3 regions of the Pseudoalteromonas sp. SR44-2 genome follow, and region 3 is predicted to be linked to each of the others. Evidence: predicted binding sites of a transcription regulator. Region 3 holds the regulator's gene; each other region holds the start of a gene.
The links. The regulator sigma-54, encoded in region 3, starts transcription at its own class of promoters, with help from an activator protein. The targets are predictions, from matches to a motif close to GTTGGCACGNNNNTNGNNT.

Region 1: the regulator sigma-54 is predicted to act here: its motif matches at 4,667-4,685, upstream of flgJ (flagellar assembly peptidoglycan hydrolase FlgJ).
Region 2: the regulator sigma-54 is predicted to act here: its motif matches at 4,741-4,759, upstream of H5115_RS02205 (hemerythrin domain-containing protein).

What each region holds. Positions count from the first base shown of each region.
Region 1 is NZ_JACJDW010000012.1:11,925-23,078, forward strand. Features, by position in the region: gene flgE (flagellar hook protein FlgE) at 1-1,038, shown strand, start outside; gene H5115_RS09195 (flagellar basal body rod protein FlgF) at 1,196-1,939, shown strand; gene flgG (flagellar basal-body rod protein FlgG) at 1,961-2,749, shown strand; gene flgH (flagellar basal body L-ring protein FlgH) at 2,766-3,449, shown strand; gene H5115_RS09210 (flagellar basal body P-ring protein FlgI) at 3,461-4,555, shown strand; gene flgJ (flagellar assembly peptidoglycan hydrolase FlgJ) at 4,722-5,738, shown strand; gene flgK (flagellar hook-associated protein FlgK) at 5,740-7,740, shown strand; gene flgL (flagellar hook-associated protein FlgL) at 7,743-8,996, shown strand; gene H5115_RS09230 (flagellin) at 9,285-10,757, shown strand; partial or broken gene H5115_RS20355 (flagellin hook IN motif-containing protein) at 11,059-11,154, shown strand, end outside.
Region 2 is NZ_JACJDW010000002.1:205,291-216,444, reverse strand. Features, by position in the region: gene H5115_RS02220 (FAD-dependent oxidoreductase) at 1-979, opposite strand, end outside; gene H5115_RS02215 (TonB-dependent siderophore receptor) at 990-3,350, opposite strand; gene H5115_RS02210 (hypothetical protein) at 3,769-4,182, shown strand; gene H5115_RS02205 (hemerythrin domain-containing protein) at 4,276-4,701, opposite strand; gene H5115_RS02200 (hypothetical protein) at 5,033-5,287, shown strand; gene H5115_RS02195 (hypothetical protein) at 5,347-5,601, shown strand; gene H5115_RS02190 (DUF6500 family protein) at 5,631-5,849, shown strand; gene H5115_RS02185 (GGDEF domain-containing protein) at 5,886-7,805, opposite strand; gene H5115_RS02180 (RluA family pseudouridine synthase) at 7,983-9,638, opposite strand; gene poxB (ubiquinone-dependent pyruvate dehydrogenase) at 9,954-11,154, shown strand, end outside.
Region 3 is NZ_JACJDW010000008.1:35,681-46,834, forward strand. Features, by position in the region: gene rapZ (RNase adapter RapZ) at 1-538, opposite strand, end outside; gene ptsN (PTS IIA-like nitrogen regulatory protein PtsN) at 557-1,009, opposite strand; gene hpf (ribosome hibernation promoting factor) at 1,014-1,301, opposite strand; gene H5115_RS06785 (RNA polymerase factor sigma-54) at 1,328-2,827, opposite strand; gene lptB (LPS export ABC transporter ATP-binding protein) at 2,897-3,622, opposite strand; gene lptA (lipopolysaccharide transport periplasmic protein LptA) at 3,619-4,164, opposite strand; gene lptC (LPS export ABC transporter periplasmic protein LptC) at 4,154-4,708, opposite strand; gene kdsC (3-deoxy-manno-octulosonate-8-phosphatase KdsC) at 4,705-5,256, opposite strand; gene H5115_RS06810 (KpsF/GutQ family sugar-phosphate isomerase) at 5,257-6,228, opposite strand; gene H5115_RS06815 (calcium/sodium antiporter) at 6,232-7,200, opposite strand; gene H5115_RS06820 (ATP-binding cassette domain-containing protein) at 7,456-8,271, shown strand; gene mlaE (lipid asymmetry maintenance ABC transporter permease subunit MlaE) at 8,271-9,050, shown strand; gene mlaD (outer membrane lipid asymmetry maintenance protein MlaD) at 9,064-9,612, shown strand; gene H5115_RS06835 (phospholipid-binding protein MlaC) at 9,618-10,298, shown strand; gene H5115_RS06840 (lipid asymmetry maintenance protein MlaB) at 10,291-10,584, shown strand; gene H5115_RS06845 (BolA family protein) at 10,590-10,847, shown strand; gene murA (UDP-N-acetylglucosamine 1-carboxyvinyltransferase) at 10,861-11,154, shown strand, end outside.

The sequences.
Region 1 (11,154 bases), on a different contig from region 3:
CTTAACCAAGATAACTTTATGGTTGACGCAAAAGGTAACTTTTTACAAGCATTCCCTGTTGATTCTTCTACAGGTGATACAACGTCGGTAAGTTTGAGCACAACAAACCCAATTCAAATCCCTGATTCGTCTGGTTCACCTCGCGCAACAGAAAATGTATTTTTGTCGTTTAACTTAGATGCAACAGCAGATGCTCCGGGTATTGCTTTTGACCCAACATCTAGTGGTACTTATAACTCATCTACGTCAACAACGGTATATGATTCACTAGGTGAACCACATATTTTACAGTACTTTTTTGCTAAAGAAGATGATGCCGCAGCAGGTGGTACAGATAACAGTTGGGAAGTATACGCAACACTCGATGGCAAAGTAGTTGATGCCACAACTGGCGGAGAACAAACCGCGCCCTATACACCACTTACCACCCTTGGTTTTAACTCAAGTGGTTTACCATCAACAACAGGTGGTGCAGCAAATACAAATACAACTACTTTTGATGAAATACTACTACCAGCGGGTTCTGGTACTGGTTTATCAACATTACTAGACAATGGTGCAACTTTCCCTGGTACTGGTATTGAGCTTAACTGGCGCGATGAAAATAACACAGCTGGACGTATTCCAACTCAGTATTCAAGTGGTTTTGAAGTAAAAGCACTCGATCAAGATGGCTCAACAGTAGGCCGTTTAGCCGGAATTGATATAGGAACAGACGGTAAAATTGTCGCTTCTTACAGTAATGGTGACTCAACATTCCTAGGCCAAGTGGCTATGGTACGTTTCCCAAATTCACAAGGATTATCACAAGTGGGTGATACAAGCTGGAAGCAAAGTATTGATTCAGGTGAACCTGTAGCGGGTGAAGCCGGTTCGGGTACGTTTGGTGGAATTAACTCATCAGCGCTTGAGCAATCAAATACTAACCTTACAAACGAGCTTGTAGACTTAATTACTGCACAGCGTAATTACCAAGCAAACTCACGTGCGCTTGAAGTTAACTCAACTATTCAGCAAAGTATTTTGCAGATTCGATAAGCTAAACCCCATTAAATATATTAGGCTGCATTTTTGCAGCCTTTTTTATAAGTCCTCTTTGTAAGCCCTTCTAAATACCTCTCAATGTTGCGTCAAATTTAATCTGGCACCTATTTTGCATTTATAAGTTCAGAGATTTTTTATGTGAGTCGATACTATGGACAAAATGGTCTACATTGCGGCCTCTGGCGCTAAGCAAAGCCTACAAGGGCTTGCGCTTAAAGCCAATAATTTGGCGAATGCAAATACAACAGGATTTAAAGCTGACTTTGCCCAGGCGCGTTCTATGCAAGCGTTTGGCGAAGGTTTGCCTACACGTGTATTTTCAATGCAAGAGCGTCCGGGTTCAAACATGGTATCGGGTGGCATTGTTCAAACCGGGCGAGACTTAGATATCGCAATGAGCGATAACGCATGGCTTGCTGTGCAAGATGCCTCCGGTAATGAAGCTTACACAAAAGTGGGTACGTTAAACGTTACTGCTCAAGGCATGCTCGTAACCAGCCATGGTCGTCAAGTTATTGGCGAAGGGGGACCTGTTATTTTACCCGTCCCAGTCGAAAAAATAGGGTTTAGCCAAGATGGCGCTATTCAAGTTCGACCACAAGGCGCTCCCGCTAACTTTTTAGAAGAAATCGACACGCTTAGAGTGGTAGAAGCAAATAGCTCACAGCTCGAAAAAGGTAACGATGGTTTATTTAGACCAAAAGCAAATGTAACAGTAGATACCTCTGCCAATGTAAAAGTTTTAAGTGGTTCGCTTGAAATGTCGAATGTGAATCCGGTTCACGAAATGGTCGACATGATAAGCCACCAGCGCCAATTTGAATTACAAGTGAAATTAATGAAAACAGCTGAAGAAATTGACGAGCGTCAAGATCAGTTATTACGCATAGTTTAACTTTAAAGTGAGGACACGATTATGAATCCAGCATTGTGGATCAGTAAAACGGGGCTAGACGCTCAACAAACCGATATATCGGTTATCTCAAATAATTTAGCGAATGCGAGTACCGTAGGTTACAAAAAAAGCCGCGCTATATTTGAAGATTTACTTTATCAAAATATTAATCAACCGGGTGGTCGTTCATCGCAAGATACCGAAATGCCGTCGGGCTTAATGTTAGGTGCGGGTGCTAAAGTTGTAGCTAACCAAAAAGAGTTTACGCAAGGCAACATGTTGACCACCGAAAACTCACTAGATTGGATGATTTCTGGCGAAGGTTTTTTTGAAGTACTGCAACCAGATGGCAATATTGCTTACTCGCGCAATGGTCAGTTTACTACTGATGGCGATGGACGAATTGTGACATCGGGCGCAGGTTATGTGATCCAGCCAGAAATGAATGTACCAGATGACGCGCAATCAATTACGGTTTCGCAAGACGGCGAAGTATCTGTACGTGTTGCAGGCCAAGCCGATAACGTGGTCATTGGTCAGCTGACTATTAGTGACTTTATTAATCCATCGGGCCTTGAGCCAATTGGTCAAAACCTTTATACCGAAACCGCTGTAAGTGGTGCGCCGGTACAAGGTAATCCTGGTGTTGAAGGGTTAGGTAGCATTATTCAAGGCTCACTCGAAACATCAAACGTAAATGTAACTGAAGAGCTCGTAAACCTAATCGAAACTCAGCGTATTTACGAAATGAACTCAAAAGTAATTTCGGCCGTTGACGAAATGATGAGTTATATCAATCAACAGCTTTAATAGAGTAGGGGGAATTATGCGTAATATTATTTTATTTACAGCGGGCACGTTATTTTTAAGTGGCTGTATGTCTACGCAAAATAGTGAAGTAGTGCAGGACGACCCTTACTACGCACCTATGTACCCCGAGCCTATTTTAGAGCCGCTGGTAGCAACAGGTTCATTGTTTAATACTCATACATCAAACGACTTATATTCTGATAAAAAAGCGCTACGTACTGGCGATATAATTACGGTTAAATTGCAAGAGTCTACTCAAGCAACAAAGGCCGCTAAAACAGAAACAGACAAAGAAACCGACGCAAGCTTAGATCCCGTTATTGGATTAGGTGGTCTACCTGTAAATATAGGTGGCGATAGTATTCAGTTTGGTATTGGCAGTGATTCGTCGTTTACGGGTGATTCAAAATCAAACCAGTCAAACAGCTTGGTGGGCGATATTTCGGTTAATGTTATGCGCGTTTTACCTAATGGTAATTTAGTTATACGCGGCGAAAAATGGCTAACGCTTAATACTGGCGAAGAGTTTATTCGTTTAGAAGGGCTAGTACGCCCTCAAGACGTAAGCGCCGATAATACGGTTGAATCAAATCGTATCGCTAATGCACGTATTCAATACTCAGGTAAAGGGCAAACGCAAGAGGCGCAAAGTCCTGGTTGGCTTACACGTTTCTTTAGCAGTTCGCTGTTTCCATTTTAGAGGGTAACAACATGAATAGCCTTAAAGCTTTATGTTTAGTTGTGTTATTAGGTTGGCAGTTTACTGCCAGTGCTGAGCGCATAAAAGATGTGTCTATGGTTGAAGGCGTACGCTCTAACCAATTAGTCGGTTATGGCTTAGTGGTTGGTTTACCGGGCACCGGCGAGCAAAACTCATACACACAACAAAGTTTTAGAGGCATGTTGAACAGCTTTGGTATTACGCTACCTTCAACTCAAAGTCCTAAAATTAAAAATGTTGCCGCTGTTGCTGTACATGCAGAATTACCTGCATTTAGAAAGCCCGGGCAAACAATAGATATTACGGTTTCTTCTATTGGTAGTGCAGGCAGCTTACGTGGCGGTACTTTACTACAAACTTTTTTAAAAGGTGTAGATGGTAACGTGTATGCAATTGCCCAAGGTAGTTTAATTGTCGGTGGCTTAGGCGCACAAGGCCTTGATGGCAGTAGAGTTGTAATTAACACCCCTACAGTTGGCCGTATACCAAATGGCGCTACAGTTGAACGCACAGTGGAAAGCCCATTTATGCAAGGCGATTACATTACTTTTAATTTAAACCGCCCAGACTTTACAACGGCAAAACGCCTAGAAAAAACAATTAATGACTTAGTTGGCCCAAATAGCGCACAAGCAATAGATTCTGTTTCTATTCGTGTTATAGCACCACGCGATGCATCCCAGCGTGTATCGTATTTATCGACACTTGAAAACTTAGAATTTAAACCAGCTGACATGGCCGCTAAAATTATAGTTAACTCGCGCACCGGTACAATTGTCATTGGCAAAAACGTTAAGCTTCAGCCTGCGGCTATAACTCATGGTGGCTTAACAGTAACAATTGCAGAACAACAAAACGTGTCACAACCAAATCCGCTAGCAAACGGTGATACAGTTGTCACGCAGCAAAGTATTATTGATGTAAACCAAGACGACTCGCGCGCCTTTGTATTTAATCCAGGTGTAAGCCTTGACGATTTAGTTCGCGCAATTAACGAAGTAGGCGCAGCGCCTGGTGACTTAATGGCTATTTTAGAAGCACTAAAAGAAGCTGGCGCAATTAACGGACAGTTAGTTGTTATATAAATAACCCAGGCCATTAAATAACGTATTACTTAAGCCCTATATTTTTGAAATTAGGGCTTTTTATTTACAGCAACTTAAGTTTATTATTTTTATCTTCCTTGTTTTATCGGTAGTGGCTCAATTTTTGCATTTTTAACTGCATTATTCATTTTGTGTCAAAAAGCCGATGGAAACTAATCATCTCGATAAACAAAACTTTTTTGATTTAGGCAACTTAGATTCACTTCGTAAAGAAGCCTTAACGAGTGGCGATGCATCAACTGATGCCTCTAAAGCTGCGCTCAAAAAAGCGGCCGCACAATTTGAAGCTATTTTTACGCAAATGTTGCTCAAAGGAATGCGCAAAGCTAACGAAGCGTTTGAAGACAAAGACAGCCCATTTAATTCAAGTGGCGTAAAGTTTTTTGAAGAAATGCACGATCAGCAACTTTCAACAGAGCTTTCATCAAATGGCTCGTTAGGCCTTGCCGATTTAATAGTTCAGCAGTTATCGCCTGAGTCTAAAAACTTTATGCCAGGCTCGGTGCTTAGAACAACTAACGATATTTTTAGCGATACGCAAGTCGGTTCTGCTCTTCCTCATGAGCAAAAAAATAAGCAACCCGATCTTATCGTTAAGAGTACTAAAGCCGATATTGCTGAGCCTAAAGTCGATACTGCAGAGTCTAAAACCGATAGCCCAACATTTAAAAATGCAGAAGAGTTTGTAAGTTCAGTGTGGGAACACGCTAAAACTGCAGCGCAAAAAATTGGTTTAAATCCTGCGGTAATGGTTGCACAAGCGGCACTTGAAACCGGTTGGGGTAAGCACATTATTAACAAAAGTGACGGTGGCAGCTCAAATAACTTATTTAATATTAAGTCAGATAAAAGCTGGGAAGGCGATAAAGCAAGCAAAATAACGCTTGAGTTTGAGCAAGGTACACCCGTTAAAAAACAAGCCAGCTTTAGAGCCTACGACTCAATTAAAGACAGCGTGAACGACTTCGTTGATTTTTTAACGCAAAACCCACGCTACAAAGAAGCATTACAAAATACAGCTAAACCAAACGACTTTTTAGATTCATTACAAAAAGCAGGTTATGCAACCGATCCAAATTACGCCAGCAAAATAAAAAAAGTGCTCAATAGCAGTCAGCTAAAAGACATTGCGGCAAACGTGATCCGCCAAGGAGTAGAGTAACATGTCGTTTAATTTATTAAACATTGCCAGTTCTGGGGTTAGATCAAGCTCGGAGCTACTGCAAACGACAAGTAAAAATATCGCCAATGTAAATACCGAAGGCTATGTGCGTGAGCGTACAGAGTTTACTACTATGGTTGACAACCAAGTAGGGCGAGGCGAAACATACCGATTACTAAACGAGTTTGCTCAGTCACAGCTAAATCGTGACACCTCTAATAAATCGTTTTTCGATCAGTTTATTACTGAGGCTAATCGAGTTGATACTATTTTTTCTGAAGAGTCGAACAACCTTTCGACTGGTATTAACTCTTTATTTAATAATGTGCAAGAAGCGCTAAATCAGCCGTCGTCTACTGTTGCTCGCTCATTAGTAATGACAGATGCGCAAAGCTTAATTGATCAAATGGATAGGCTTTCGGGCATCGTGCTTGATCAAAAAAGTATAGTAAACGAGCAGCTCGAAATATTTTCAGATGAAGCAAACTCACTCATTCAAAGTATTAGCACGCTAAATCAAAATATTGCAGCCGTTAATGGCACTAATAACGCCGCAGATGCGAGCTCTACCTATAACGAACGCGATAAAGCAATACGCGACTTATCAGAGCTAATAGACATTGAAACGCTTGATGGTCCAAATGGCGAAAAACTCGTTTTTATGGGCACAGGCGAAGCGGTGGTTATGCAAAATGGCGCATTTAACTTATTTTCGATGACGGGCGATCCTGATCCTAATTTTAAAGAATTCACGCTTGATGTTAATGGTGGCAAAGCTGTGCCGCTTGAAGTTGATGTAAGTAAGCTTAAAGGCAAAATTGGCGGCTTACTTGCTTTTAGAGATGACATATTAGTCCCTGCGCAAAACCAAATTGGTCAAATGGGCTTAGCGATAGCTGATGCATTTAACGAGCAAAACAAATTGGGTATGGATGCAACAGGTCAGCTAGGTGGTAATATTTTTAATATACCTACCGTTGGCGCTTATGCATATCAAGCTAACACCGGTACTGCCGGTATGACTGCAACGGTAGAGCCAGGTAAGGGCAGTGAACTTCCTGCCAGTGACTTTATTATTACTTATACAGCTAATCCCAACGAAGTAAGTATTCAGCCTATAGATAACAAAGGCGACCCGTTAGGTCAGCCTTCACTTGCTGATATATCGACAGGTGTTATTGATTCATCGACTACTACCGGAGAATCATTTGGTCTTCAAGTAAATGTATCTGGGGCTGGTGTTGAGGGGGATCAATTTCAAATAAAGCTTAATTCAGATGCTGCTTCAAGTATTACACTTGCAACAGGGCGCGCAGAAGATTTAGCACTAGCATCGCCAATCCGTACTGCTAACGATTTAAATAATATAGGTACCGCTACTATTTCAGCGGGAGAAGTAACAAGTGTTACCTCTGGGGGTTTTACTTCAACACCAAGCTTAACAAACGGTGAAATAACGCTTGTTAAAACAGGTAATGCTAACGAATATCAAATTACTGATAATAGCGGAACGAATACTTTTACTATTACGCCTCCTGCAAAAGGAATGTTATCGCAAGCGGGTGCCCCATTCGATACTTACGGATTCGATTTTGATATAGAAGGTACACCAGCAACAGGCGATACCTTTACACTTGAGTTTAATGAAGGCGGCTTTGACGATAACCGTAATGGTTTAAAATTAGCTGATTTACAAAATGGTGAGTTAGTCCGTTTAAATGTAGAAACAACAGCAACGGCCGACAACCATAAAACGTTCAACCAAGCTTATTCAGGATTAGTGAGTGATATAGGTGTTGTAACTGGCCAAGCAATCACAAGTGGGGCTGCATTTGACGCTCTAGCACAGCAATCTGAGGCATGGTACGAGTCGTTATCGGGTGTAAACCTTGATGAAGAGGCCGCAAATTTACTGCGTTTTCAACAATCGTACTCAGCATCAGCACAAGTTTTAGCAGCAGCTCAAGAAATTTTTGACACCTTATTAAATGCGGCGAGGTAATTATGCGTTTATCAAATAATTTAATGTACCAAAACAACATAAATAAAATACTCGACAACCAACAAGGTGTTGCAAATGCTCAAGAGCGAGTAACAACAGGTGAAAAGTATCTAACCACCTCAGAAGCGCCAGCTGCTATTTCGCAAGCTATGCTGTATTCAAATAAAATACAAACTAATGAGCAATACACTAAAAATATCGATCAGCTAAATGGCCGCCTAGAAACAGAAGAAAGCGTATTACAAAGCATAAATAGTAATATTCAACAAGCACAAGAGCTCACTATTCAGGCAGGTAATGGTGTTTATACTAAAGACGATTTAAAGACGTTTGCATCAGAACTTAGTGGAATTCAACAAACGTTAGCTAACTTAATGAACACCCGATCAGAAGACGGTAAATTTATATTTTCAGGATATCAAGACAGCACGCAGCCATATCAGTTTGATTCTGCAGCGGGTGAGTACACCTATAATGGCGACCAAGGCCAGCACCAAATAACTATAGCTGAAGGTGTATCAATCAAGGCAAGTGATAACGGCTTTGATACGTTTGAAAAAACAGATGCCAGATTAAATGTAGAATCCAACACGGCAAGTGTTTCAGGCTCTATTACAGCGGCAAGTGTATATGTTGACGGCCAAGCTGAGTTTGATAAGTTTCATCAAGCAAATTACAACGCAGACCCAACAGCTCCAGCAACTGCAAATACATATAGTGTATTAGTAAGCCCTGGTGCTACAACAACAGACCCACAAACCTACGAAATATACCGAGACGGCGCAGCATTAACCCCAGCAGTAACAGGTGAAGTTACTGATGAGCCTATCGATTTTGCAGGTATGACGATTGAATTTGAAGGCACAGCACCAGGTCAACTCGATTTTAGCCTTGAAAAGCCAGGCAAAGAAAACGTACTCAATACACTACAAGCACTTATTACCGGCCTTAACGATGGCACACTTGAAGGTGATGACTTTCAGCAAGTACTAGCTGATGGCTTAGTTCAATTACAAAACGCGAGTGAGCAAGTTGTGTTTACCCAAGCAAGTTTAGGTGGGCGTATGAACGCACTTGAAAGAGTAAGTGATTCAAACTTAGCACTCGATATTCAAAATAAAAATAATCGCTCTAACTTAGTTGAAGTTGATATGGCAGAAGCTATTAGCGAACTTACTAAACAAGAAACGGCACTGCAAGCATCGCAAGCTACTTTTGGCCGCTTAACTAACCTCTCGTTATTCGATTACTTATAAGCAGATTATAAGTAGAAATACCTTGCCGCTTTACCTACTTTAAAGCGGCAATACTTTGCGGCAAAAATTGGCTACAAAACCGCGGCAAAAAAATGTCACCCCCGTCTAAATAGCTTCACTAATTATTTACAATTCAGCAAAACCTATTTTCGTATATAAAAAACAATGACTTAAAAATAAATTAAAGTTGGCACAGTAAATGCTTTTATTATTGTAAGAAATTATCGAACAGTGGTTCCTGTTAAATCGTGTTGAACCACACTCTGTTTAAACCTAGGAGATGGTAAAATGGCATTAACAGTAAATACTAATGTGTCGTCACTAAACGCACAACGTAACTTAACTAAATCTGGCGAAGGCTTAGCTACTTCAATGGAACGTTTATCATCAGGTATGCGTATCAATAGCGCAAAAGATGATGCCGCAGGTCTACAAATTTCAAACAGATTAACATCGCAAATAAATGGCCTAGCCGTTGCTCAACGAAATGCTAATGATGGTATTTCAATGGCACAGACCGCAGAAGGGGCAATGCAAGAATCAACTAATATTTTACAGCGTATGCGTGAGTTAGCACTTCAATCTGCTAACGGATCTAATTCAGATAAAGATCGTGCCGCACTTCAAAAAGAAGTCTCAGCTTTACAGTCAGAGTTAACTCGTATTTCGGATACTACATCATTTGGCGGTCAGCAGTTATTAGATGGTTCATTTGGTACTAAGTCCTTCCAGGTAGGTGCAAATGCTAATGAAATTATTAATGTGTCTTTAAGGAGTACTGCAGCAGCAGATATTGGTGTTAATAAAGCTATACTCGAGGGTACCACGGCCAACGTGGGTTTTGGTGCTTCGATAGTATCTACGGTATCAGGAACTCTTGTTGATAGCACAGTCGCTCTTGGTACAGTGCAGGTCGATAATAATGCTACTTCAGCTATTGCTGCAAACTCTACAGCTAAAGCTGCGGCTACCTCAATTAATGCATCATCGGGAACTACCGGTGTTATAGCTGAAGCCAGATCTGAAGTAAAAATGAGTACCTTAGGTGACCCAGGTACGGTTTCTTTCAAGTTAAATGATATTGATATATCAGCTTCCATAACAGATAAAACAGATTTATCTGCTCTAGCTCAAGCAATAAATGATAAATCAACTCAAACTGGTGTAACAGCCAGCATAGATGAGAATAATAAATTATCTATGGTTGATGCTGATGGTGATGATATTGAACTTGTATCTTTTAATAATACAGGTACAACTAAAACAGTTTCATTGGAAGCTGTTGATGCAGATGGTGGACTGGCAACGGCAATAACTGTAACCGGTGGTGCTGTAAATGATACAGCTCGAATTACGGGAACGGTAAAGCTTACTTCTGAAAATGCGTTTTCATTAACAGCTTCTAGCACATCAATTGCTGCGGCAGCGAGTACATCTTCATTAGATAAAGTATCAACACTTGATCTAACAACTGCTGAAGACTCTCAAAAAGCCATATCAGTAATAGATGGGGCCTTAGCTCAAATAGACTCACAACGAGCTGATTTAGGTGCGGTTCAAAACCGGTTTGGTCATACTATTAGTAATTTAGCAAATGTAGCCGAAAATGTTTCGGCATCACGTAGCCGTATTCAAGATACAGATTTTGCAACAGAGACAGCGCATATGACAAAAAATCAAATTCTACAGCAAGCGGGCACGTCTATACTCTCGCAAGCAAATCAAATACCTCAGGCTGCAATTAGCCTGCTAGGTGGCTAAATACTCAGTTTATTAGTAATTTCTTATATAAATGCACTTCAATTTGAAGTGCATTTTTGTTAATTGATATAGCAAAAGCACTTGAAATATAACTTTATGTGTCAAAAATTTAATTTGTAACTTTCTTTAAAACAATGGTTTGTGTGTTTTTAGGTAAATAAACTAATTTATTTCTAAAATACTTCTAAAGATAACTTTCTTCCTGCCGTTAACTTAATCAGTACGGAGCTGAGCCATATATTTGCAACAGCTCTTGGTTAAATTAAATAGCAACATTACGAAAGTAATCAGGAGTTTTATTATGATTTCAGTAAATACAAATGTATCTTCACTAAATGCACAACGTAACTTGTCTCAATCAGGTTCCGACCTTGCAACATCAATGGAGCGTTTATCA
Region 2 (11,154 bases), on a different contig from region 3:
CTACATCGGCAATAACTTTATGTACACGTGCCATTACTTTTTTGAACGAAAACTGCGGTGTCGCATTTTCTAGGCCGTAGTTTTCACCATGGCGAATTTGTTCTGCAATTTTAGCGCTTTTAATGACTGCTTTACTTGGAACACAACCATAGTTTAAACAGTCACCGCCCATTTCGCCCGCTTCAATAAGGGTTACTTTTGCTTTAACAGCAGCGGCTATATAACTTGTTACCAAACCACCTGCGCCTGCGCCAATAACAATCATGTTACGGTCGAATTTTTTAGGCTTAGTGTAGTTTTTGTATACGCGACGCTTTTTAAACACGTTTAAGATTCCTTTTGCAATGAATGGGAATATACCTAATAAAGCGAATGATAAGATTAAGTTGAATGATAAAATTCCAGATAAGCTTTCTATTTGCGCCAGTTGTGTACCTGCGTTAACAAATACAAATGTACCGGCGAGCATACCTGCTTGGCTTACCCAGTAATAAGTCCAAGACTTTATTGAAGTAACACCCATTAGTAAGTTGATTAAAAAGAACGGAAACACCGGCACTAATCTAAGCGTAAATAAGTAAAATCCACCTTCTTTTTCAACGCCTGCATCAATGGCGGCTAATCGCTCAGGAAAACGTTGTTTAATAGTGTCACGTAGTAAGTAACGCGATACTAAAAAGGCAAGTGTTGCGCCAATAGTTGAGGCAAAAGATGCAACCAATAAGCCTTCAACTAAGCCAAACAATGCACCTGCGGCAAGTGTTAAAATAGCGGCGCCTGGTAAAGAGAGAGCAGTTACTACTACGTATAGTAAAAAGAACCCACCAATAACTAGTAACGGTGACTGCTCTTTGTATTGGTTAAACTGATCCATCGATCCTTTTAAGCCATCAAGCGTAAGTAGTTGGTGTAAGTCAAAATGAAAGAACAGGCCGACGGCGGCCGCTGCAATCAATAATAGAAATATTTTTTTAATCATGTTCTCTCTCTTAAAAACTATGCGTAAGGGTTAACTTGGCGTTAATTGGCAACTCAGGAAAAGCTAAAGTTGCACCAAAGTAACCGCCTTCAAATACTGGGCGCCAGTTTTTTTGATTCGTCACGTTGTTCACATCTAATCGTAACTTGGTATTAGGCGTAAAAGCATAGCTAGTATTTACGTTTAGGGTGTACTGATCACGAATTTTTACTGTCGCCAAAAAGTCTAATGGGTAACTCTTTGTATATAGACCTGAAAAACCCGTTTGCCATTTCGAATTAATTGAATAATTTCCGTTAAAGCTGAAAGATTGCTCAGGGATGCCCTGAACTTGGCGGTTTGAAGGTGCAAACGCGGTAAAGCTAGGTGCGCCAACACTGGTACCTGAAATAATATCTGGACGTGAGTTGTCAAATGCATCAGCGACTTGTGCTGAATCTTGGCTACTTGCAGAATTATCGTAGCGAGCATCAATATAGCTGTAGCCAGCACTTAGCCAATAAGGGTAAGCATCATAAAATACTTGGCTTTCAAAGCCGGTAGTACGAATGCCGGTATTACTACCATCACGATTACGTAAACTACGACGTTGGCTAAACACTGCACCATCGGCGTACCAATCACTGTCGGTTGGTGCGTATTTTAAACCGAATTCAACTAAGGTATTTTCGGTTGAAAAGTTTTGCGCGCTAATCGTGTTATCACCACCAAGAGACGTACCGCCAGCCATACTATTTGATGTGGCTTCGTTGTAACTTGCTGCACCATAAGTGGTGTAATCACCGTTTAATCGGTAATTAAAGCTTATTTGCCCCGAATGTAGCTTATCGTTAATGCTATCGCTCGCTGCAATTTCACCCTCTGGTGCTATTGGGTCGTGCGCGTCTACGTCATAAAAATCTATGCGGTAGCCAACACTTGTATGAAACTTATCTGTCCAATCTGAATCTTGCTGAATAGCAAAACCCGTTTGCCATGAGCGCGAATCGGTAGTGTCTGATAAGTTAAAGTCGCCGCTGCCATCGTTATTAATATCGTACTGACCACCAGGGGATACAAATACACCTGGACTAATTTCAATTAAACGCGCTTGTTGTGCATCAGTTAAAGGAATGCGGCGATTTGAAATTGGGCCAGTTAAATCAATCGGTAAGTCGGCTTCTGTTGTAAATTGGCTGTAGCCTAGCACGCGGTTGTAACGCACATCAAAAGCAAAAATTGTTTGCTGTTCGTTGCTCCATTGGTAAGTCAATTCGGTACGGTTTTGCGCGGTATCGGCACCATCTATAATTTCAACAAAGCTATTTTGTGCAATTTCTTCGCGTTGTAAGTGCTGAAAATACGTAATGTTTTTTATTGATGCATTGTTTGAAAGTTCACGCTTATAAATGCTGTGTAGTAAATAAGTAGTGGCTTCGTTTTGATTGTCAGGGTCGGTAAGTACTGTACTACGGTCTATTTTTACTTGCCCAGTAGGTGAAACAATAGAACCTGCCGCTGGAACTGTGCTGCCATTTACTTGCACGCCTTGGCCGGTAATATAAAGGCCATTATCTATTAGCGCTTGAGTAGGGCGGTTAATACCTGCGTTATCGGTAAATTCAACATGGTATAACTCAAAGTTAATATCCCAGCTGCTCTTGTCATCAGGTAACACCCTAAGTGCTGCAAATAAGCTGTCGCTTTTCGTGCCCGAAAAGTCGTAGTAACTGCCGTTATCAATGTGTTCAGCGCTTACTCTAAAACCTACTTTGTCTTTTACTATAGGTGCACTGTAATCAACTAAAACGCTGTACTGATCCCATCGTCCTGCCGATACCGTTGCTTTGCCTTTACTGTCGTCAGTTGATGCTTTTTTAGAATGTAAGTTTACAAAACCACCGTTGCGTTGGCTTGAACCAAATAATACCGGTGGCGCGCCTTTTACTACATCTATTTGTTCTATAGAGTTGAACGATAACGGCACGCCAAAGCCATTATTACCTGCTTGGCGGCGTGTACCATCTTGGAAAAGCTCACCTAGTTGCCCACGAATAGTAGGTAAACTTGGTGCCCCAAAACCACTGGCTGAATAGGTATTAGGGCTTACTGCAAGTACATCTTGTAAAGTCGTAATATTGAGTTGTTCTATTAACTCGCTTGAAATTGGTGTTACTGATCGGGCTATATCTCGTAGAGCTAAGTTGTCGCCAAAAGGGCCGTCTACAGTGGCATTTTTAACCGAAAGATCTTGAGATTTAATAACTTGGCCTGCCACCTCAATACGCTCAATTGCGCCTTTTTTTGCTGTTTTTGATTCTTCGGCTGCAAAAGCATTAAGTGGTGTATTTAATATGGTGGCTAGGGAAAGTGCTAAATATGCGTGTTTCAAACGTTTTCTCTCTACGGTTAAAATGTTGTTGGCGATAAAGACCGAAAGGATTAAAAATAACTTTCAGTAAAATTTTGATTCTTTTTGTTTTTTAGAACATAACAAAACAGATGCATTACAAAGTTGGTAATTAAGTACTATTGTTTTATTAGTCGATAAAATATTAATAGGGCGATTGTATTAGAGTGAAAGTAAATGTTTGCTTTTAATAGGATTTATTAATTATAGACTACTTTCAACCTGCTAACATTTTAAAAGAGTTAACTTTTATGCAGCATTTTTAAATTACTTAAATAAGCTTCACTTTTAGTACTGCATGGCTTAATTAATGAATTTAATTAAAAATTTTTGAAATAAAAAATAACTTATACGGTCTAGCTTACTTCTACGTTTATTAATATTCATTTAAGGAAATTTTATGACAGGTTCAATGAATTCTGATGTGCAAAACCGTTTGCAGTGGTCACTTTTATCTTTGCGTTTAGGCGTGTTTATTGTAATGGTTATGTGGACATTCGATAAGTTTGTTAATCCTGGGCATAGCGCACGTATTTTTGAACATTTTTACGGTATTAGTGGCTCTACAGATATAGTGGCTTACATTATTGGTGCGGTGCAGTTAGTGCTTGTTTTAGCATTTTTAGCAGGTATTAAAAAGCGTATAACGTACGGTATCATTTTTGTAATGCATGGCTTATCTACGCTTTCTTCTTACAACCAGTACATAGATGGCTTTAATAACTTATTATTCTTTACTGCATGGCCAATGTGGGCTGCGTGTTTTGCACTTTACTTATTACGCGACCAAGACGTGAAATTTACTGTAAAGTAATAAAGTACATGTAAAAAATTGGTTATAAGCCATAAGGCTTATAACCAATAAGTACACAGGGAGTGTGTGGAAGTCGGTTTGCGTGTTATGCAACTAATGCATTGCGTCGTTGTATTGCTCAGCAAGGCTCTCTTTTTGCCCTTCGGTAAGTGCTTTACCCGCTAATTGAAACACTTCGTGTTCTTCTTCACTTAAATGATGATGTACCAGATGGTGTAGCTTTTTAGCTGCAACTAACCATGCAGACGAGCTCATTTCGGTATCTTCAAGTTGTTCAATTAATTCATCAATTTCGTGATGTTCAGCTACGCTGTGGCGCGCTTTTTCATGAGTTAAGTCATCAAACATAAGTGGGTTATAAAAGTAACGTTCTTCAAATTTTGCGTGATTTTCTAATTCTGTTTTTAGCTCATCCATTAGCTTGTGGCGCTGCTCTGTGTCGCCGTGTGTTTGAATAAGCGCATCTACCAATTCTCGTTGTTTGTCATGGTCATGACGTAGTGCTTCAAAAATATTCATAACTAGTCCTTTTACAATTTATTTGCTTATATTATTAACTAGCAAACTAAATGCCAAATATTAAGTTATTGTATTTTAATAAATTTAATTTAATTTTTTATTCTTTGGCTGCGATCACTGTAAATTTTACAGTGATATGAATGCAATAATTTCAGGCTTTTGCGTAGTTCAATTATAAAAGTGAGTATAAATTCCTACAGAACCTTACAAATATTTACTGGTTGTTTATTTTATAGCAGTGATAAAGTGTCAGTGTTATTTGGGTACAACCTATATATTACTCTCACACATAAATGCAGGTAGCACGTTAACTTAATAAGATAGTTTAAGGATGAACATAAAAAGCCCCGTCGCCGCATTACTACTGTGCGCTTTACTGAGTGCATGTAGTACAGCCCCGCGTTCTAACCCTAACTTATGTATTGAAGAGGCTGAAATGGTTGATCGAAATGGCGCTCAAACAAGCTCACAGGTTGATAATCAATGCATTAGCGCACAAATTAAAAAGGATGAAAAAAATAACACTTTTTTTGATGCCATCGGTACGTTCTTTTTTGAATTTTTTGTAATGGTGGTAGAAAAGTAAATAGGCTAACTTGCAACTGTAATTTAAAGTAAATAAGTTGCGTAAAAATAGGATTAGTTATGAAGCAATTATTGATAGCAATTTCACTTTTTTTATTACTAAGCGCTTGTGCGGCGCAGCCTTACGCAGGCTCAGCAAAATGTATGGAACAAGCAGATATTGCATACGAAACCGATACACTTAAAAATGAGACATTAGATAATGAATGCAAAGCTACAAAAGTAAATACGCCTAATAAAGAGCTTGAGAATCATGGCTTGGTTGATAGAAGCCTTTTACAGCTAATCGTTAGCTTTTTAAATGGCGTATTTTAATAGTAAAAATATAATTAAATAAGGTATGTATGAGGGAAGAACTAAGAGCAAAAATAATTACTGTGTGCGATAAAAAAATAGCAGCTAAAGGCGAAAATGTAGGGCTTTCTTTTTATGCATTTTTTGCCAATAAAAACGACGACCCAGAGCTACTTATGGAGGCCGCTACTTGGTGGATACACACTCATAAATTAGATCATTTTGTAAAAGCACATAAAATTAAACAGATGGTTTTAGATGGACTTTAGTCAATTAACTGAGCAAGTACTTTTAGCTGTATTTATCTAATCAACAACGACTTGGTTTCTTCCGTTTTCTTTTGCTTTATAAAGTAATTTATCTGCATGCTTAATAAGAACATCTAGTGTGCTTTTTAAGGGGCTACTTACAGAGGCTCCCACACTAAAAGTGATTTTTGTATTACTAGGAAGGTCTTTTATATTACTACAATGCTCGGTAAACCTAGTGGCTAGCTGGTCAAATATATCGCGAATAGCTAGTTCGTCAACCGAATTTAGTGCAAACAACCATTCTTCGCCGCCGTAGCGGCCAAACTGATGATCACCACTTAGTGTTTCTTTTGCAGCCTTTGCAAAGGCAATAAGAACTAAATCTCCAACATCGTGACCAAATTGGTCGTTAACTTTTTTAAAGTAGTCTAAGTCAACAATTGCTATCGTCATTTTACCTTCATCAAGCTTTGCTTCTGCGGCGCGCATTATTCCTCTGCGATTAGGGCTATTTGTTAGATAATCTGTTAATGAAATATCGTGATATTTTTGACGTTGTCGAGCTTGCCGATAAAATAAAAATAATGAAGCAATCACTAAAATAAACGCAATAGCAGCGCTGAGTCGCCAAATTATTTTTTGTTGGTACTCTTCTTTAGCTTGTAGTTCACTAATATCTTTTGCGTACTCTAGTTGCTGTATTTTTTCTTCTTTTTCTTTTACTTCAAACTGTACCTGTAGTGTTTTTATATTACTTTCACTGGTAGCTTCGTAGTGTTTTTTTGTATAAAGGAGCTTTTGTTCAATTGCTTCAAAAGCCTCGTTAGTGTAGTTGAGGCGTCGCTTTAGCTCATAGCGTTTACTTAAAAAATCGGCTTTATAAATACTGCGGCTGAATTTATCTAAGTTTAAAAATACCTCATCGTTTGCTTCATTTGCTTGATCAAGTAAATCTAGTTTTATATATATGTCAGCTAACAAAATGAGCGATGCGAGTTGCATGTCGTGTACACCTGCAGAACGCGCAAGCTCAATGTTCTCTTTAGTTAAAGTTAAAGCTTTATCGTAGTTTGCTTGTAAGTACTCAATGCTAGCAATTGAGTATTGGGCAAAGGTTAAGCCTTTTTGCATATTAGCTTTTTTAAAATAGAGCAATGCTTTGTCTAGGTATATTAAGGCATCTTTAGGTTTTTTTATCTCGAGCAATATATTGCCTAAACTCCAATATGCTTTTGCAGTAAAAAGCCCATCTTGTGTTTGCTCATATGCTGCAACCGCTTTTTTTGCATAATATATGGCTTTATCTTTTTCGTTTAGATAATTATATGCATCGGCTATTTTTCTAAAAAAGTATCCCTGAGATGCTGAGTCGTCATCTTTTAATGCTAATTCTAGCCCTTCTAGTGCAACATTTAGGGTCTTTTTCAATGCGTCTGTATCTGTGTAATAGTAAGCAAGTGCTCGTAAAATAATAATTTTTTCTTTAGATGAATGCTGTTGCAAGCTCTCTTCTAATTTTGTGGCTAGCGTGTGTGCTGGAGCTGGGTTTGCATCCCTCGCTAGAGACTTGAGTTGTGATTCGAGAAATAATAAATACACACTTTTTTGGTTTGGTAACTCTTTGTTCTTTAAGTAATAGGATAAGTGAGTATTTAATGCTGCGTATTTTTCTTGTCTAAAAAGTAACTCCGCATACAAAGCGGCCGCTTCTAGATGAAGCTTTTCCCAATTTTGATCTTTGCTTATTTTAAACGCTTGAGTGAGTTTGTCTTCATTTTGAAGATAGTCTAATTCATTTAGTTTTATGTTATTGATGAGAGTTTGAGTCGTGTCAAAGTCTAGCGCATGTGAAGTTGCATTTAATGAATCGCCGTTAGCAGAGGCAAGTTTACTAAAAAGTAAAAATAAAAGGAGAACAATATACTTTGCCCATAAAGTATTACCTAAAATCTTTATTTGTGTATTGTTAGCCATGTTAATCCTTTGCTGATTTATTTTTATTATTGAAATACTTATTCACAGTGCTTAATAAACTTGGGTTTGAACAGTTTTTTATACTCATCATTGAAGAAAAAGACCACAAACAATATCAATTAAATTTAATAAAAACCAACACATTGAATAATATAGCTGTTATAGCAAAGTGTTTTATTAAAAATCAGCGGCTACTTCAAACTCTAATCGTTTAAGCGTAATAGGGTGAGTAAATGCTAAGTATTCTGCATGTAAATGTAATCTATCGGCCTTTTGCCCGTAATGTGTGTCGCCTATAATTGGCATGTTTAAACCTAAGCTGTGCGCACAATGCACTCTTAATTGATGAGTTCGCCCTGTTTTAGGGTATAACTGTAATCGGGTAATATTGTTGTTACGCTCTAAAACCTGCCAGGTAGTAAGTGATGGCTTACCGTGTGTGTAACACACCATTTGGCGCGGTTTATCATCAAAGTCGAGCACTAAGGGCAAATCAATTACTCCGCTATCCTCAGCTACGTTACCATTAACTAATGCGACATAACGTTTATCTATGGTGCGTTCAATAAACTGCTTTTGCAGTGCTTTGTGCACGCGTTTATTAAGCGCAATCATCAATAACCCAGAAGTCGACATATCTAATCTGTGTACAATTAGTGGCCCTGATGCCTCTGGAAACTGCGTTTTGATTCGCATATAAACTGAGTCACCAATATTAACGCCAGGTACCGATAAAAACTCAGCGGGCTTATTTACCACAAGTAAGTCGTCATCTTTATAAACAATACTTAAATCTTTACCCTGAGCAGGGTTGGTAAGTAGTGGGTTATCTTCAACATCTAAACCCTTTAGCATATGCCCAAGTATTGGTTGGCATTTACTGTAACAAGAAGGGTAGTAATTCTTATGCTGCCTAATTGCTGATTTAGGTGCTGCTCCCCACCAAAACTCTGCCATAGCAAGTGGCTTTAAGTCATGTTTATAGGCGTATTGTAATAATTTAGGCGCTGCACAATCGCCAGCACCCGAAGGAGGAGTGTGCTCAGGTAGTGCTGCAAAAATAGCATTTAAATCTGTAGTTTCACCATTTGCATTTAAAAATTGGTACTGTGCAAATAGCTTTTTTTGTAAGCTTTTAGAAAGCGTTTTACGGCGCTTTTTTAAATGAGCAATTTCATCAGAAATATTGATGTGTGTTTGCTGCAGTGACTCGATTATATTTTGCCAATAGGCTTTAAGTGCCAGCAGTTGCTTTTTTTCTACGATGCTTTGCCCTGCAAGCTTATTTTTTAACTGCTCAAAATCACTTTCGCTAAGTTCTAATTCACCTTCGGTACGTTGTATTTTTCGTTGCTGACGACCGGCTTGCATTACTGCCTGTTGAGCTAATAGCGCTTGCTGGTAGCTCTTTGTTGCATCATCAAGTTTGCTATTAACTTCAAGCAGTTGTTCACTATTTTCTAATTGCTCAATTTGAGCATTAATATCGTTAATTATTTTACTTTGAGCCAAATAGGTATCGTCTTGAAGTTGCATGCTAGAAACAGGCGGCACAAAGCTAATATTGGCTTTATCACCTTCAATTTGTCCCGAATAAGCACTTAAAAAGCCTAATTGTTGCTTAGCATTTTGCACCACTAAAACCCCAAACATTTTACCTGCATTTTCTGCTTTTAAATGCGTTAACGCTTCAAGTTGTTGCTGTAATTGTTTAGTGGCTGCTACAGCTAATGGTTGCGGCTCGTAATAAAAAGGGAAAGTAAACTTTTCAGGAAGCGCGAGAGCATCAATGTTTTGAGAAAATAATGTAAAGCAAGAAGCAGAATTTGGCATAGAAGTAAGAGAAAAGCATTCAGTAAAATAATTGAGCGCATAATAACATATTCATAGTTAAGCCACTAAAAATCTCGCACCCGCATATTCATAAACACTTTAAAGCGGACATTCATGTTTTATGTATCAGTATGGGGCGCAGCAGACTTAGGCGTTTGTTAGTAAAGTCTCAGTAGTAATATATCTATCATTATCAAAATATTTAAGCTTATCGATTCTCAATAATTGAGCGCATTTCGAAACGATGACTTACCTGATAGATCAGAGACGAAAAATCAATTTACAGAATAACTGAATATTTAGGAGTTCTATATTATGAGTCGAAATATCGCAAGTTTTATTACTAAAACCCTTGAACAAGCTGGCGTAAAACGTATTTGGGGAGTAACTGGCGATTCACTTAACGGCATTAGTGAAAGTCTGCGAAAAATGGGAACAATTGAATGGCTAGGAACGCGACATGAAGAAGTTGCCGCATTTGCAGCTGGTGGCGAAGCCCATTTATCAGGCGAGCTTGCGGTATGTGCGGGTTCTTGCGGGCCAGGTAATCTTCATTTAATTAATGGCTTATTTGATTGTCAGCGCAATAATGTACCAGTATTAGCAATTGCCGCACATATTCCTTCATCTGAAATTGGTAGTAGTTATTTTCAAGAAACCCATCCGCAAGAATTATTTAAAGAATGCAGTGTGTATTGTGAAATGGTGTCGAGCCCTGAGCAAATGCCATACCTGCTAGAAACCGCAATGCGACAAGCAATATTAAACAAAGGCGTGAGTGTACTTGTGCTACCTGGTGATATTGCATTAAAAGATATGCCTAAAGCTATCAAACCAAAATGGAACGTGCCAAAGCCAGCAACGTATACCCCCGCTTTATCTGATATTGAAGCAATGGCGACTCATCTTAATAAAAGTAAAAAAGTAACCTTATTGTGTGGTGCTGGTTGTAAGGATGCCCACGACGAAATTGTTGCGTTAGCCGAAAAATTACAAGCACCGATAGTGCATGCCATGCGCGGTAAAGAATTTATTGAATACGATAATCCTTATGATGTTGGTATGACCGGATTTATTGGCTTTGCATCGGGCTATCATGCAATGCAAGAAGCCGATACGTTATTAATGATTGGTACTAGTTTTCCTTATCGTGCTTTTTATCCTGAAAATACCACCATATTGCAAATTGATAATCAGGCTGCGTCACTCGGGCGACACGTTCAAATTGATTGTGGCGTATTAGGGGATACTAAAAATTCAGTGACCACACTGCTTGATTATATTAAAGGTGAACGGAGCAGTTCGCACTTACAAAAATGTGTTAAAAACTACAAAGAGTCTCGACAAGATCTCGATGAACTTGCCAGTGGTAAAACCTCGCAAAATTTAATTCACCCGCAATACTTAACGCGTTTACTCAACGAGCAAGCAGCTGACGATGCTGTTTTTACTTGTGATGTAGGTACGCCAACAGTGTGGGCTGCGCGTTATTTATCAATGAATGGTAAGCGTCGCT
Region 3 (11,154 bases):
CGTAGTCTGCTTCTTTTGGTATACCGTGTTTAAAACCAAATGATTCAAATGTGACAATCAGTTGCTTATCTTTTTTACCTAAAATCTTTTCACGAATAGATTCAGCGAGTTGATGAACACTTAAATCAGTCGTATCTATCATAAAGTCGGCGCGAGTGGTTAATACATCAAGTAATTCTTTTTCTTTTTTGATGGCTAAATCAAGGGGCAACGAGTCTATTGATAGTGGGTGTAATCTGCGTGTTTCAGAAAAGCGTTTGATCAATGTCTGATCGTCGCTATCTAAATAAAACAACGTAGGGTTTGCAAAGCCAGGCAAGTATTCAAGAATATCGTTAAATTCATCTTGTTCTTTAGGGATGTTGCGCACATCTATGCTAACAGCAATTTTATCGTAGCTATCAGATACACTGCGAACTAATGAAGGTAGTAGGTTTACTGGAATATTATCTACGCAATAATAACCTAAATCTTCTACAACGCGCAAAGCAACCGACTTTCCAGAACCAGAACGGCCGCTTATGATAATTAACTCCATTTAACACCCTTTATAAAACTATGATTGATCGACAATAACTTGGTAAAGCTCAGTATCAGATTTTGCACTGCGTAACTGTTTACAAAAATCTTTGTTGTTTAGTTTATCAGCAATGGTTGCTAGAGTCTTTAAGTGCTGCTGGTTATCGCCATCTGGTACGATGAGTGCGACAAAAATATCAACAGGGCGATTATCGATTGCATCAAAGTTTATTGGAGTTTCGCTAACGAGCACTAAAGCCAAAGGCTCTTCTGCACCGCTCATTCTTCCATGAGGAATAGCAATGCCACGCCCTATACCTGTACTACCTAATTTCTCTCTGCTCATTAAAGCATTAAGAATATCTTGTTGCGGTAAATACGGAAGTTTGTCGTGAGCAAGTTCGCTAATGAACTCTAAAATTCTTTTTTTGCTATTAAAAAGGACCGCAGCTTTGCTGCAGTCCTGGCATATAAGTGAACTTAATTTCATCATATTAGTGTCGAGCAAGCTTCTCTTTGTGTTTGATTACTTGGCGATCGAGCTTGTCGATCAACGAGTCAATAGCGGCATACATATCTTGATGTTCTGTAGAGGCAAATAGCTCAGCACCGCTTACGTGTATTGTGGCTTCTGCTTTTTGATTTAACTTTTCTACATCGAGAATGACATGAACATTATTAATATGATCAGAGTGTCTTTCAAGCTTCGCAAATTTAGTATTAATATAGTCTCTTAGTGAATCGGTTAATTCTACGTGACGACCAGTTAAGTTTAGTTGCATAAGCATTACCCTTTTAGTTTAGCGTCTTAAATCAGACTTTTACGCTGATTTGACGGTGGAATAGCAAGAGATTCGCGGTATTTTGCGATTGTACGTCTCGCTACTTTAATTCCTTGCTCAGCCAATATATCCGCTATTTTGCTATCACTCAATGGTTTTGCTGAGTTTTCTGCTGCGATTAATTTTCGGATAAGCGCACGTATTGCTGTAGATGAACATTCACCACCGTTTTCAGTACTTACATGGCTTGAGAAAAAATATTTAAGCTCAAATATACCACGGGGTGTATGCATGTACTTTTGAGTAGTCACACGCGAAATTGTCGATTCGTGCATTTCTACCATTTCAGCGACATCATTTAAAACCATTGGTTTCATGGCTTCAGGGCCATGTTCAAAAAAGCCTTGTTGTTGCTTAACAATACAATTAGTAACTTTTAATAGCGTGTCGTTTCTACTTTCTAAGCTTTTAATAAACCATTTAGCTTCTTGTAAATGTGAGCGAATAAACTGGCTGTCGCCACTTGATTTTACAGTGCGAGACATTGCCGCGTATTGGCTATTAACACGAATTTTAGGCATGCTATCTGGGTTTAATTCGACAACCCAGCGGCCTTTAATTTTTTTAACTGACACATCAGGAACAACATACTCAGATTCTTCCCTTACAATAGTATCTGCAGGTTTTGGGTTGAGAGTATGTATTAGTGTCATCACTTCTTTAAGCTCTTCTTCTTTAAGCTTAGTTTTTTTCATTAATGTACGATAGTCGCGAGCTGCTAATAGATCAATATGCTCGGTTAAAATCATTTTCGTTTCATTAATGTAAGGTGTTTCTTTATCAAATTGATTAAGCTGAATACACAAACACTCTTGTAAACTACGTGCAGCAATACCAACAGGATCAAACAGTTGGATGCGTTTTAATACCGCTTCAATTTCATCAAGTTCGACTTCGTTATCATCTTCGTTTTCTTGATTAAAGCTTTCTAAAATCTCTTCGCAGCTTAATGTTAAAATACCTGAATCATCGACGGCCTCTACAATCGCAATAGCGATGGCTTCATCGGTAGGGCTAAATGGCGTTAGTTGTAATTGCCACATTAAATACTCATGCAGCGTTTCAGTAGAGGCGCCTTGGTATATTGATTCGTCTTCAGGCATTGGACCTGATGAGGCTGCAGGAGCGGCACTCATGTACTCATCCCAACTGACATCCATAGCCATGTCGTCACTTAGCGTGTCTTTTGCAAGTGCTTCACCAGTATCTTGTTCATATTCGCTCGGAGCATCATCAGCAGATGCGCTAACAGTTATGTCATCGGTATCAGCTTTTTGCTCGTTTTTACCAGCAGCGTCTTCAGAATAGTCTGCCTCTTCAACCTCTAATAGTGGATTACTGTCGAGAGCTTCTTGTATTTCTTGCTGGAGATCCAATGTACTGAGTTGCAACAAACGAATAGCTTGTTGCAGCTGTGGAGTCATTGTAAGTTGCTGGCCCATGCGCAGCTGTAGTGATTGCCTCATGTATCTCTAACAATCCTTTTATGTTGTTATAATTAATACTAGCAGATGCTTAAAGACATGGCGTAAATGTTACAGCCTAAATTGCTCGCCTAAATAAACATCGCGTACTGTTTTATCATTTAATACGTGTTCTGGAGTACCTGATGCAATCAGCTCCCCATGAGAAACAATGTAGGCTTTTTCGCAAACATCAAGGGTCTCTCTTACGTTATGGTCGGTAATTAATACTCCAATCCCACGATTTTTAAGATGTTCTATTATTTTCTTTATATCTAATACCGAAATAGGGTCAACACCGGCAAACGGTTCATCCAGTAATATAAATTTAGGATCTGCTGCCAGCGCTCGTGCTATTTCTACACGACGACGTTCTCCACCCGATAATGCCATACCTTGGCTATCACGAATGTGTTGTATGCTAAATTCATCTAATAAGTTATTGAGCGTGTCTTCTCTGGCTTGTTTATTTAGTTCTTTGCGCGTTTCTAAAATGGCCATTAAGTTTTGATAAACAGTCAGCTTTCTAAAAATTGATGACTCTTGCGGTAAGTAGCCTATGCCTAATCTAGCACGACTATGCATAGGTAAAAGAGTAATATCGTTATCATCAATAGATATTTTACCTTTGTCGCTAGGAACAAGCCCTACAATCATATAAAAAGTCGTTGTTTTACCAGCACCGTTAGGGCCAAGTAAGCCAACTATACTGCCAGCTTGTACTTCAAGGCCGACGTTTTTTACAACTTCACGACCTTTATAGCTTTTTGCCAATAGTTCTGCTTTTAATGTGCTCATGGTTGACCTTTATCGCCTTTTTTACTTTTTTTAGTTTCGATCGGTACTAAAATTGTGTGAACGCGGTCAGTTGAGTTTTCATCTTTTTCGGCACTGATGAGCTGCTGCTCTATGTCGTAGGTAATGCTTTTAGCATTTATTTTTTGTCCGGCTTGCGATACTTGTGCATTACCAACAAGCGTTAAAAAACGCTTAGATACATCATAACGTACTTCATCAGCACTGGCGCTCATAGTCGTGCCGTCTGATTGCTTTTCTTCAAAGTGCGCAGGGCTACCTGTGGCAATTAATAATTGTTTATTATCACCAAGTTCATCACGTTTGTGTACTTCTAGGCGATCGGCTGTAATGCGGCGATTACCGTGAATAATCTCAACGTTTTTCTCAAAAATACCCACATTAGCTTTTAATTGACCTTCTTGCTTGTCGGCACTTATTGAAATTTGATTGGCAGCAGGTTGCGTGTTTTGCTCTGCAGCACTACTATTAAACGCTAGTATAAGTGTAGGAATTATAAGTGATTTTAATATTTTATTGGTCATAATATATGGTTCGCGTATGGTTAATTAGTTTTATCACTTCGGTTTTTAAGTCGGCTTCTAGGCCTTTACCGGTGATTTTTAAATTGGGTCCAGTGATAATGACGGGTTGCTCCGAACGCATTGTTAATAACTTTATATCAACCTGAATATTATCAGCATTGATTTTGTCTATCATGGCGTTATCGGTTAAATTTTTGGCAACCACATTACCTTCTAAAATTAATTGTTTATCTTCGTATAATGTTGCTTCGTCTGCATTTATTTGCCACGTTTGTTGTTCGTTATATAAAGTGAAAATGGGTTTTTCGAAAAACGTGAAACCTAATTGCTGGTATAGCTCCATTTTAGCCGCAGTGACTTTGTGGCTAATTTTACCTTGCTCATCATAGGCTGTCTGTTTGAGCTCAATAGCTATGTAATCAGGCTTAGCAACAACTTCAGGCTCAGCCTGAGGCACAATATTTGTTTGTGTAAAATAAGGGTACCAAAGCCAAACCATACAGCTAATGAATAAAACGCTTAATATTATGCGCGCTGCATTCATGAACTAGTGCCTTGTGTAGTCAATGCTTTACCATTTTCAAGCATGAGCAAATCGGTGAGTTCTCTCACAGCACCAAAACCGCCAGGCATTTGCGTTACATAATGTGACAAACGCTTAATAAGCGGGTGGGCATCATTTACTGCAACGGCAAAGCCTACTAACTCCATAACAGGCATGTCAGGACCGTCATCACCAATATAAGCAATTTGTTCATCGCTAAGGTTGAGTTTATCTTTTAATTCTTGATAGGCAATGAGCTTATTTTCTTGGCCTTGATAAATATGCTGTACGGTTAAGCTGCTCATACGTTGTTGTACTATCTGTGAATGACGACCAGTAATAACAGCTACTTCAAAGCCACTGTTTATAAGTGCTTTAATGCCAAAACCATCTTTTGTATTAAATGCTTTTAGCTCTTCACCTTGATTGCCAAGGTAAATACGGCCATCAGAAAATACACCATCAATATCGCATATAAGTAGTTTTACTTTTTTAGCGCGTGCTTTTGCATCATCGCTCAGCGGTTGATAGAGTTCTTCAAATTGCATTTATAACACTCCTGCTTTTAATAGGTCTTGCATATTTAATGCGCCAATAGGTTGGTTTTTCTCATTGACGACGATTAGGCCATTTATACGTTTACGTTCCATAATATTGAGCGCTTCAGCGGCTAAAATATCTTGCGTAGCTGTAGTGCATGACTTAGTCATAACAACATCTATTTGTGTTGTATGAATATCAATTCTTTGTTCTAAAATGCGACGTAAGTCACCATCGGTAAATAACCCTACGAGTTGCTGATTTTCATCAACAATGGCTGTCATACCTAACCCTTTAGCTGACATTTCTATTAGGGCATCTTTAACTGTTTGTGAAACATCAATAATAGGTGTATTTGCGCCGCTGTGCATAACATCTTTTAAAGTAAGTAATAAGCGCTTGCCTAAACTACCACCTGGGTGAGATAGCGCGAAGTCATCAGCTGTAAAGCCGCGAGCTTCTAATAATGCAACTGCCATGGCATCGCCCATCGCAAGCGTTGCAGTGGTACTTGATGTAGGGGCTAGGCCCAATGAACAAGCTTCTTTTTCTACTTTAATGCACACATGTACATTAGCAAGGGTTGCCATGGTTGATTGCGTATTGCCAGTCATCGCTATCATTTTGGCACCAAGTCGTTTTAAAACCGGAATGATATTTAAAACTTCGCTGGTTTCCCCTGAATTAGAAATAAGCATAACCACGTCATTTTTAGTGATCATACCTAAATCACCATGACTTGCTTCACCAGGATGAACAAAAAACGCAGGGCTGCCAGTACTTGCAAGGGTTGCCGCTATTTTATTGCCAATATGGCCTGATTTTCCCATGCCAATAACAATAATACGGCCTTCACAGTCGTACATTAATTGGCACGCGTTATGAAAATTTTCATCTACATATTGTGCAATATCACTAAGTGCTTGGCGCTCAACATCTAAAACGCGAAGGCCTTGTTCAATAAAGTTTAGCGTTGCCATCATTTACCCTACTTGACTAAAAATATACCCTTGGTAACCCAAAAACGCTATTAGCAATAAGCCGCCTTCTACCCTATTGATACGCTGGGTGCCTCTAAAGTTCAATGACATAATAATAAGAGCAAGTGTTGCACCAATCATAATTAATATATCTCGGCTTACTAACGATGGATCAATTGCTGAAGGATTAATAATACCTGCTAGAGGTAATACAGCTAAAATATTAAATATGTTTGAGCCAACGATATTACCTAGTGCTAAATCATCTTCATTTTTAAGTACACCTGCAACCGAGGCGGCAAGTTCAGGCAAGCTAGTACCAATGGCAATAATTGTTAAACCAATGACTAAGTCGCTTAAGCCGAAGTATTTAGCAATATCAACAGCTGAGCCGATTAAAAAATGAGAACTAACCGGCAAGAGTATCATGCCGACAATTAACCAAAATACCGCTTTTTTAGTAGGTACATCGTTTGGTACATCGTCGCAGGCTTCTGAGACAAATGGGTCATCTTGGTTTTTTGCACGCATAGATACAATGATTAACCCACCGATGAATACGATGAAGCCAACTAAAAGCGCAACACCTTCACTAAATGAAAAGTAGTTATCTGAGAACACATACCAAGTAGCTAAAGATACGAGCATCACTAATGGCATTTCACGTTTTAACGTACTAGATGAAACTGAAAGAGGGCGAAATAGAGCAGTGATACCTAACACAAGTAAAATGTTTGTAATATTAGAGCCAACAGCATTGCCAACGGCTGTGTCGGTTTTGTTAGCTAAAGCGGCAGAGGCTGAAACCATCATTTCAGGGGCTGAAGAGCCCATGGCTACAACGGTCAAACCAACAATAAGTGTAGGTACACCAAAGTTTTTAGCAAGAGCCGCAGCCCCATAAACAAACCTATCGGCACTCCAAACAAGAGCTGCAAAACCAAGAATTAAAATAACAAACGAGGTAACCATTGTGTTAAGCCAGTTATACAAAATACGGATGGCGCGAATAGTAACAAAAGCCAAGATGAAAGTATAAATAAAAGAGTAAGGTCAACTAGGTAACAATGCTGCTTTTAAACAGCTAATTTAAAAATTTAAGCCGGGGTTAAGCTGTTTTAAGCGAGTCTTATAATCCTTTTCATGGGTGTATTACAAAATCTTACGAATTGTTTTTTCCATCTTTGACAAAAAAGCTTTAAAATAGGGGCACTAGTGAACATTTTTATGGAGAGCGACTTGTCGCAATCAATAGTAGAAGTCAAGGATGTTAGCTTTTCGAGAGGCAATAGAACCATATATAAAAATATGAGTTTTAGCGTTCCTAAAGGTAAAATTACTGCGATTATGGGGCCAAGCGGAATTGGCAAAACCACTATGTTGCGTTTAATTGGTGGTCAGCTTAAACCAGATTCAGGTGATATTTTATTTGAAGGTGGCAGCATTCCTAAAATGTCTCGTAAAGAGTTATACGAAGCACGTACTAAAATGAGTATGCTTTTTCAAAGTGGTGCGTTGTTTACTGATATGTCGGTATTTGACAATATCGCGTTTCCTATAAGAGAGCACACAAAGCTAAGTGAAGACCTGATTCGATTAGTTGTGTTAATGAAATTGCAAGCGGTTGGACTACGTGGCGCTAAAGATTTAATGCCATCTGAGTTATCCGGCGGTATGGCAAGGCGTGCTGCACTTGCACGCGCTATAGCACTTGATCCAGAGCTAATCATGTACGATGAACCATTTGCAGGACAAGATCCTATTTCGATGGGCGTATTGGTTAAGCTAATTAAATCGCTTAACGAAGTATTAGGTTTATCGTCTTTAATCGTGACGCACGATGTAACAGAGGTAATGAGTATTGCCGAACACGTTATAATTATCGCCGATCAAGGGGTAATTGGTTCTGGTACTCCAGATGAAATGCGTAATCATGAATCTCCTTTAGTTCAACAGTTTTTAAAAGGCTTGTCGGATGGTCCTGTACCATTTCATTTTCCGGCTCAGGCTTATGCAGACGAACTACTTGGAGAAAAAGCATAATGTTGGATTTATTTCAAAAGCTAGGACATAAAACGCTAGGACGCTTTGCGGCCCTTGGTCGTTCTGCTTATATGCTGTTTAGTGCATTAGCGCATGTTCCTAATTTTAAAAAAGGCACACCGTTACTTGTTCGCCAGCTCTATATGGTTGGTTCGCAATCGTTACTCATTATTATGGTGTCGGGTTTGTTTATCGGTATGGTGTTGGCTTTACAAGGTTACACCGTATTGGTTGGTTATGGCGCTGAAGATAGTTTAGGGCCGTTAGTGGCACTGAGTTTATTGCGAGAGTTGGGCCCGGTTGTTACTGCATTACTATTTGCAGGACGTGCAGGTAGCGCTTTGACCGCTGAAATTGGCTTAATGAAAGCAACAGAGCAACTTTCATCACTTGAGATGATGGCAATCGATCCGCTAAAACGTATTATTGCACCGCGCTTTTGGGCGGGTTTTATAAGCATGCCATTGCTTGCATTGATATTTTCAGCTGTAGCAATTATAGGCGCTCATTTAGTGGGTGTAGATTGGCTGGGTGTTGATACAGGTAGTTTTTGGTCAATCATGCAATCGCAAGTGTCGTTTCAGCAAGACATACTAAACGGTATTATTAAGAGTTTTGTATTTGCCATAGTGGTGACCTGGATTGCGCTTTATAAAGGATATGACTGTGTGCCGACCTCAGAAGGGATCAGCAAAGCAACCACCGAAACGGTTGTTCATTCGTCATTAGCAGTTTTAGGTTTTGACTTTATTTTGACAGCGGTAATGTTTACCAGCTAATAGGGTATAGATAATGAATTCACGGAAATTAGAAATTTTAGTTGGTTTTTTTGTAGCACTTGGCATTTTAGCTTTTGCGATGCTTGCGCTTAAAGTTGCCAATTCAGGTATTAGTGGCTCTGGCGAAACATATACGCTTAATGCCAAGTTTGAAAACATCGGCTCGTTAAAAGCGCGTGCGCCGGTAAAAGTAGGTGGTGTTGTAATTGGTCGTGTTGAATCAATTTATGTTCACCCACAAGAGTTTTTACCAGTCGTTAATATGACCATTGATGCACAGTACTTATGCCGTTTTTCAGACACAAGCTCAATCTCTATTTTAACGTCGGGTATTTTAGGTGAGCAGTACTTAGGTATTCACCCTGTAATTTCTCCAGATTCTGCTAAGCAACGTTGTCTAGGCGAAACAGTGACAGAAAACAAGCAAGATGAAGCAATTGACGATTTATTTGGTGTGGAAAGTAAAGCACTAGGTGATGGCGATTCAATCACTGATACTAAGTCTGCCATTGTACTTGAAGAATTAATCGGGCAGTTTTTATTCAACCAAGGTAGTGAGTAATTATTATGTTGAAAAAGTTTTTAGCTATTGTAGCAATTGGCACAATGACGCTAACTCAAAGCGTAAGTGCAGCAGATGTGAAATTAGTCGATCCTAATAAAATGGTACGCCAAGTTGCTGATAATACATTTGCGCGCATTAAAAAAGATCAGCCATTAATTGTTAAAGATCAAGAATACCTTCGCGTAATAGTCGAAGAAGAATTAATGCCTTATATCGACTATAAATATGCAGCACTTCGTGTACTTGGTAGTGAAGTATCTAAAGTTCGTGCAATTACCGACGAGGCTGAAAAGGCCAAAGCAATTAAAGAAATTCAACGCTTTATTGGTGTATTTAGAGAGTACTTAGTTGCTACTTATGCAGGTGTATTTACTCAATACACAAACCAGAAAGTTGAGTTTGGTGCAGAGCAAGCGTTTAAAGGTAAAGACGTTGTTGTTGTTAAGACTAAAATTATTGAAGGCGGTAAACCTGATATCAGAATCGATTTTAAAGTACGCGAAGACCGCGACGGTGAATGGCGCGCGTACGATATGATTGCCGAAGGTATTAGCTTACTAGATGCAAAACAAAGTGAGCTGCAAGGTATTTTGCGCCAGCAAGGTATTGATAATGTAAGTAACCTTTTAGAGCAAAAGAGTCAGCTACCAGTTCAGTTTAGAGGCAGTAACTCGAATGACTAAATTGGCAATAAGCCAAGTTGATGGACAACATTTTGGAGTAAGCGGTGAGCTTACTCGAAATTCAATTGGCGATGAACAGCTTCTGAACAATAAGTTATTAACTAAGCATAAAATCATCTATTTCGACCTAAGTGGAGTATCAAGGGTTGACACAGCAGGCTTAGCTTGGTTAATTCACTCTTTTGCAGAATTAAAGCAGCAAGGCATTCGCCTTGAATTGCAAAACCTACCTGAGCAATTGCAAAATTTAATGCAATTGGGTCAGGTTACAACCCTATTTGAGTGAGAGTTATGGAAACTAGCCAAGTCGAAACATTATTACGCGAAGAACTTCAATTAGCTGAAGTACATGTAAAAGCCAATGGTAGTCATTATGAAGTTGTTGCAGTAGGCGAATGCTTTGACGGTTTAAGCCGAGTTAAAAAGCAGCAGCTAGTTTATGGTCCATTAATGAATACAATTTCAGATGGGACAATTCACGCAGTATCTATTCGTGCATTTACTCCTGTAGAGTGGAAGCGTGAACAAAAATTCATTTTACCGCAATAACTAGGGCCTCCTAATGGATCAATTTGTAATTCAAGGTGGCACTTCACTTGCTGGTGAAGTGACTATTTCGGGCGCTAAAAATGCCGCACTTCCTATTTTATTTGCTTCACTATTAGCTGATGGTAAAAGTATATTTACTAATGTACCGCGTCTTCGCGACATAGTGACCACTGAAGCCTTATTAAAAACTTTAGGTGCAGATGTTAATTGGCAGGGCGATACGCTAGTAATTGACGGTGCTACGGTTAATAAAACATTAGCGCCTTACGACTTAGTAAAGCAAATGCGTGCCTCTGTGCTTGCATTA